3 regions of the Levilactobacillus sp. LN180102 genome follow, and region 1 is predicted to be linked to each of the others. Evidence: predicted binding sites of a transcription regulator. Region 1 holds the regulator's gene; each other region holds the start of a gene.
The links. Region 1 encodes CtsR, which represses protease genes until heat stress. Its sites were predicted from a motif close to TTGGTCAAAAAAGGTCAAANA; they were not measured.

Region 1 (2,263 bases):
CGCTTGTTCCAGAGCCGTGTCCGTAATATTCACATGGTGATGATCTTCGTAACGCGAACGCAACCCTTTCAAGATCTGTAGGGCTTCACTAGGTGTTGGTTCATTGACTTGTACCGTTGCAAATCGACGTTCCAAAGCCGCATCGGATTCAATATACTTTTGATATTCATCCAGTGTCGTTGCCCCAATGGTTTGTAGTTCACCACGGGCCAAGGCTGGCTTTAAAATGTTCGACGCATCAATGGCACCTTCAGCACCACCAGCACCAATCAAAGTGTGTAATTCATCAATAAAGAGAATAACTTGCCCATCGTTATAAATTTCTTCGATGACCTTCTTTAATCGATCTTCAAATTCACCACGATATTTCGTCCCGGCCACCAATGATCCCATGTCTAGCATCATTAATCGCTTCTGTTGCATATCTTCTGGCACATCGCCAGCTACGATACGTTGGGCTAAGCCTTCCGCAATCGCCGTTTTCCCAACACCGGGTTCGCCAATTAAGACAGGGTTGTTCTTCGTCCGTCGACTCAGAATTTGAATCACCCGTTTAACTTCTTTATCGCGGCCGACAGTTGGATCCATCCGCCCCTCTTTAGCAGCGTCCGTTAGATTTCGGGCTAATGAGTCCAGCGTTGGGGTGCCACCTTGGGGTGCTCGCCGCGTCCGGCTGTCATTACGCCGCTTGGGCGTATCCGCAATCCCGAGCTTCCGCAACACGACCTTGCGTGCATCTGGTAATTCAACGTTTAAATTCTTCAAAATACGAGAAGACAAAATGGTTTCGTCACTCAATAACGCCAATAATAGGTGTTCCGTACCAATCTTAGCAGCACCTAAGCGTTTAGCTTCATCACCAGCTAAAGCCAACAATGTCTTAGCCTTAGGCGAGTAGGGTAAATAACTATCCTTATCTGTGTTGGCTAATGTGCCGTAGCCCGTGAAACGTTCAATCTCTTCACGCACGTCGTCCTCACTAACCGAGAACTGTTGCAACACCTTATTAGCAATGCCATTCTTTTCAATTGTCAGTGCGAGTAGCAAATGTTCTGTACCAACTGCTTGGTGCTTAAAATACTTCGCTTGTTCCTGTGCCAAAACGAGCACGCTCTTAGCACTTGGGGTAAATAAATTGTCCATTGCGACTCCTCACTTTCTTAGCTCTCATAGCGCAAGTGATTCAAAATTGAAATTAAAATTTGCGCCCGTATTCGTTCATTTAGGGCGCGGTCACCGGTGTCAACAGCGGCCTTATCAATCGCCGCCAAGATAATATTGGCTTCCCGCCGATTGATCGTACCAGCTTCAAAGAGGCTACGAACCACTGCTAGGCTGTCATGACGGGTAATCTGATCACCCACCGCCGTCACTAAGGAATCGATGAAATCAAGATTATCTAATAGCTTAACCTTTTCAATTCGGATGTAGCCACCGCCACCACGTTTACTTTGAACCACATAACCGTCTTGAATCGTAAAACGGGTCTTAATCACATAATTAATCTGGGATGGGACTACATTGAATTGATCGGCAATCTCGGCCCGGCGAATCTCAACTTGCTGTGACTCAGCCAAGATTTGCTTCAAGTAAGACTCGATAATATCCGAAATATTTTGATTCTCCATTACCGTCCCCCCTTCAGCGAAACTTATTTGACTAATGCTGACTAATATTATACGAAGTTTCCATCAAAATGCAACGGATTAGACTGCACCCGGACCAAATAAGTTCTGGTAAACTATCATAACAAAAAAACGACCGACATCCAAACAATTACGTAAGGAGTCGATCGTTTCAGCACTTCTGTTGGGGACGGTCGCAATAAAAAATCGGGAAGACAAGATTTGAACTTGCGACCCCCACGTCCCGAACGTGGTGCTCTACCAAGCTGAGCTACTTCCCGAGATAGCTCGCTGACAGTTAGTCAGTTATCGGGAAGACAGGATTCGAACCTGCGACCCCCTGGTCCCAAACCAGGTGCTCTACCAAGCTGAGCTACTTCCCGATGATGTCATGAACCTAATCATGAGCAACAAAAATGCACCCAGTAGGAGTCGAACCTACAACCTTCTGATTCGTAGTCAGACACTCTATCCAGTTGCGCTATGGGTGCATAATAAATATTTAATTAAATGCCGAGGACCGGGATCGAACCGGTACGGTCATCACTGACCGCAGGATTTTAAGTCCTGTGCGTCTGCCAATTCCGCCACCCCGGCAAAAGGGCAAAGCGGAAGACGGGATTCGAACCCGCGACCCC
Region 2 (2,263 bases), on a different contig from region 1:
CTCACCAACTGGGATCGCTGTCTTTTCTTCAACAATGTCTTGCATGTCTTTGACAGTGACTTCAGCTGATTGGTTCTGGTCAGCATTAGCAGCGGACTCTTTGGACTTTTCCAACTTGGAGACTTGGTCGCGGTAGTAAGCGGCCTTCTCGTAGTCTTCCTGCTTCAAAGCGGCTTGTTTTTGCTGTTCAGCAGCTTGAATCTTTTCATCAATCGCTTTGGGATCGGCCACGTTAATGGTTAAGTTCTTACGAGAACCGGCTTCATCCAAGAGATCAATGGACTTATCAGGAAGATAACGATCCTGGATATACCGATCAGATAATCGAACGGCAGCCTCAATGGCGTCATCAGTGTAGTGAACGTGATGGTAATCTTCGTACTTCTTTTGAATACCTTGTAAAATCTTGATGGCTTCATCGGCACTAGGTTCATCCACCGTTACCGGTTGGAATCGCCGAGCAAGGGCTTGATCCTTTTCAATATCTCTGTATTCATTTAAAGTCGTTGCCCCGATTAATTGGAAGTCGCCACGAGCCAGCGCTGGCTTCAAAACGTTACCGGCGTCCATGCCGCCTTCAGCGTTACCAGCACCCATAATCTCATGAATTTCATCAATAAAGAGGATGATATCCGGATTGGACTGGACTTCTTTCATTAATTGTTGCATGCGTTGCTCGAACTGACCCCGAATCCCGGTTCCTTGAACCAAGGATACGACATCTAGCCGAATAATTTGCTTGTTGGTTAGCTTTTCGGGAACGTTACCTTCAACGATCCGTTCTGCTAAGCCTTCGACGACCGCCGTTTTACCAACCCCGGCTTCACCGATCAAAACCGGATTGTTCTTGGTGCGTCGGTTCAAAATTTCAATGACTTGTGCTGTTTCCTTGTCCCGGCCGATAACCGGATCAATTTTACCGTCTTTAGCCAACTGGGTTAGGTTCAACCCGTATTGACTAAGCAGGCCGTTGCCATTACCACCTTGGTTACCCGTTGGTTGAGTTGGCTGGCCTGGTTGTGCATTAGGTTGTCGGTAGTCAGCTTGATCGTGGCTTCCGCTTTGCATTGCGCGGAAGATATCATCTAAGTTACCGAAACCAAATGGATCTTGTGCCATACGGCCACCTCCATTTCCAGAGTTGTTTTGCTGCTGCTTTAGCAATTGATAACAATTTTGGCATAGGTCAACTTGTTGCCGCTGTCCGTTCACGCTCATGTAGAGGTGAATGGTTGCTTCATTGCGGTGGCAATTTTGACATAGCATTTTGTCGTCTCCTTTCATGCCTGGAATTATCGTGGGTTACCCCACGCAGGTCTGTCGATGAAAGGCTTGACCTTTCTTGACCATTGACCATATTATACCGCGTTGATTTCTGGGTGCAAGTATTTAGCTTGCACGAAAAACGCCGTCAACTGGGGCATTTCCAGCGAACGCCTTCATTCTAGCACTCTCGTCAATAGAATGCTAAAATCATTGTTAGATTTCATTAAATTTTCAAATATTTTGACGCTTGGTGTGTTTCCCCGTAAAATATGGAAGAACTGAAAAAAGGAGATGACATTGTGACAAAAGATTTTACGGCATTGATGAACCAACTTAAAGATCAGAAAATTGAGCAGTTTGAAGTCACACCGGAAGAGTTTCCAGCCTTTCAAAAAGCATTCATGGCTTTCGACACGCGTAAACGCGTGATTGGTCAGGCTGAAAAAGGGGGAACATTGATTTACCACTACGATCAAGATACGGGAAATGATGGTGAATAGTGTTTTTTTGATGTAAGCGGTTCATGAATGCTTGTAATTTAGTGGCGAGATTGATATTCTTAGAGAGTAGGCGTTGTTCGTGGAATGGTTGTTTGACCAATGCGCAAGGTCAACGCGAGTGATGCTCAAAAAGAAGTCAACCTAAGCTTAAAGGAGATCGATCAATTATGGAAAAACGCGAATTTCATGTTACTGCAGAAACAGGTATCCATGCACGTCCCGCTACGTTATTAGTACAGGCTGCTAGCAAGTTTAACTCAGAAGTTAGCTTGCAATACCAAGACAAGTCCGTGAACTTGAAGTCTATCATGGGCGTTATGTCATTAGGTGTTGGCCAAAATGCTGAAATCACGATCACAACTGATGGTGATGACGAAGCCGACGCTATGAATGCTGTAGCTGAAACATTGAAAAAAGAGGGTTTATCTGACTAATGAGAGCGATGCTCAAGGGAATTGCCGCTAGTGATGGGGTTGTTTGCGGTCATGTATTTCGCT
Region 3 (2,263 bases), on a different contig from region 1:
TGCCATTCCTGGCGGTTAACATACGCGTGATACCAACGCGGCTTAATGATTAACGACAGCCCGATCGTTAACAGCAAAGCCGCTCCCAAAATCGTCCACGGCGCCAAGGCAGCAATACCTAAGGGCCGAGCAAAAATAATCGCCAGAAATGCTAGAGAAAACACCATCCCCGGTACCGCTAAGTGAATTAAGCTAGCCACAAAACCCGCCACTAAAAACATCGCAATGACGATCGTCCAAAAGCCAATATGCAGGCTAAATAATCCCAATTGACTGACGACCAAAATACCGGCCGCCAGGACTAAGAAAATACCCCAAAACCAATTTCGTCGCATAATTGTTACCCCTTTCGTTCCAATGCTAATTTCAATGCTTGATAATAACGTCGTGACACGTACAACTGCTTGTGCGAGTGCTTAAACCGAACCAAATTACCGGTAACTGATTTAGTTAACGAAAAAATCTGTTGTCGGTTCAGGATTGCCGATTTGGAGACTCGTTGAAAGTTGGCTGGTAATTCATCTGCTAGCTCGTATAGGCGCTGGCGCGTATTAAAAACCTGGTCCGCTGTATGAGCCATGACTTGATGATCGGTAGCCTCAAAAAACAAAATATCCTGTAGCGCAATTTGGTAATTCTGCCCGCGTTGACGTAAGGCTATCTGCTGATATTGTGGCGTAGCATTTTGAAATGCCGTTGCCAATGCATTAGCAACCTGTGGACTATTGGCCCGAATTGTAATCTCTGGCTCATTGGCCTGATCATCAACTTCCAATCGAATCTTCAAATCTTCACCCCCTATTGCTACGTTTAAGTTAACCATATTGCTTCAACAAAGAAAATGATTTTACCGTAACTGGTTCGTTTTCCCCCGTAAGTGGTCAGGGACTGACAGAATACGTGACCTTTGGACAAACTCTGTTATGATAATTCTAGTCAATTGGCTGTCAGAATTAAACGAAGTGTTTTTGTTTGACCTACTCTGACCTTAGCGGTACACTAACATCATGTTAGCTATCGCTAGCCATTCAAATGTAAAAGGGAGGCTACCTTGTCATGAATTTAGTACCAACAGTTATTGAACAATCATCCCGTGGCGAACGGGCCTATGATATTTATTCACGACTATTAAAAGACCGGATTATCATGTTATCTGGTCCAATTGAAGATGACATGGCCAACGCCATCATCGCGCAGTTACTCTTCTTGGATGCCCAAGACTCAACCAAGGACATTTCACTCTACATCAACTCACCTGGTGGTGTCGTTTCTTCCGGCTTGGCCATCTATGATACCATGAACTTCATCCAATCTGACGTGCAAACGATCACGTTAGGGATGGCAGCTTCCATGGCAAGTGTCTTGGCTTCATCTGGGACTAAGGGCAAGCGTTTTGCTTTGCCTCACGCCCAAGTGATGATTCACCAACCATCTGGTGGTGCCCAAGGACAACAAACGGAAATCGAAATTGCTGCTCGTGAAATCTTGAAGACCCGTGAATTGATCAACAAGATTTTAGCAGAGAATTCCGGTCAACCGATTGAACGCCTCAATCAAGATACTGAACGAGACAACTACTTGAGTGCTCAAGAAGCGGTTGATTATGGATTAATTGACCACATCATGACCAACAGTAGTGAACAAAAGAAGTAGTGATTAACCCCAAAAGTGTCGTCATTCGACGGCGCTTTTTTTGCGTTTTTGGGGGCCACATACTAATGCCAATTACGACAAAAAGACCAGTCAATCGTTTAAAACGATTGACTGGTCTTTTAACTAGGCCGTAGCCTCTTCACGTAGTTGCTTAGCGTAATCATTAATTTTACGTAACCGGTGATTAATTCCCGATTTTGAGATGGGACCACCAGGAACCAGATCCCCCAACTCTTTCAAGCTTACTTCTTTATGTTCTAATCGGGCCTCTGCCACTTCTCGCAGCTTAGTTGGTAACTGGCCTAACCCGACAGTAGCATCAATAAACTCGATATTATCAATCTGACGGGTTGACGCATTAGCTACCTTGTCTAGATTGGCATTTTCACAATTAACTAACCGGTTGACCGAGTTGCGCATGTCCCGCATAATCCGGACATCCTCGAATCGTAGCATGGCCGTCGTCGCGCCAATTAGCGAAAGAAAGTCCGCAATCTTTTCGGCCCCTTTGAGGTAGGTAATATATCCACTACGACGAACGATGGTCCGCGCATTTAGCTCATAGCGATTCATCATGTCAGCAATCACTTGATTGTGTTCTTCATACAAA

Region 2: a site for CtsR is predicted at 1,330-1,350, ahead of ACP4IT_RS07085 (ATP-dependent Clp protease ATP-binding subunit). Genes of this name have one in related genera too.
Region 3: a site for CtsR is predicted at 970-990, ahead of clpP (ATP-dependent Clp endopeptidase proteolytic subunit ClpP). Genes of this name have one in related genera too.

The regions. Positions count from the first base shown of each region.
Region 1 is NZ_JBNIIX010000003.1:161,593-163,855, reverse strand. It holds gene ACP4IT_RS03280 (ATP-dependent Clp protease ATP-binding subunit) at 1-1,143, opposite strand, end outside; gene ACP4IT_RS03275 (CtsR family transcriptional regulator) at 1,161-1,628, opposite strand; tRNA gene ACP4IT_RS03270 (tRNA-Pro) at 1,833-1,906, opposite strand; tRNA gene ACP4IT_RS03265 (tRNA-Pro) at 1,935-2,008, opposite strand; tRNA gene ACP4IT_RS03260 (tRNA-Arg) at 2,043-2,116, opposite strand; tRNA gene ACP4IT_RS03255 (tRNA-Leu) at 2,137-2,222, opposite strand; tRNA gene ACP4IT_RS03250 (tRNA-Gly) at 2,233-2,263, opposite strand, start outside.
Region 2 is NZ_JBNIIX010000009.1:98,426-100,688, forward strand. It holds gene ACP4IT_RS07085 (ATP-dependent Clp protease ATP-binding subunit) at 1-1,266, opposite strand, end outside; gene ACP4IT_RS07090 (hypothetical protein) at 1,566-1,766, shown strand; gene ACP4IT_RS07095 (phosphocarrier protein HPr) at 1,934-2,200, shown strand; gene ptsP (phosphoenolpyruvate--protein phosphotransferase) at 2,200-2,263, shown strand, end outside.
Region 3 is NZ_JBNIIX010000012.1:62,903-65,165, reverse strand. It holds gene ACP4IT_RS08535 (LiaF transmembrane domain-containing protein) at 1-335, opposite strand, end outside; gene ACP4IT_RS08530 (LytTR family DNA-binding domain-containing protein) at 341-787, opposite strand; gene clpP (ATP-dependent Clp endopeptidase proteolytic subunit ClpP) at 1,057-1,653, shown strand; gene whiA (DNA-binding protein WhiA) at 1,777-2,263, opposite strand, start outside.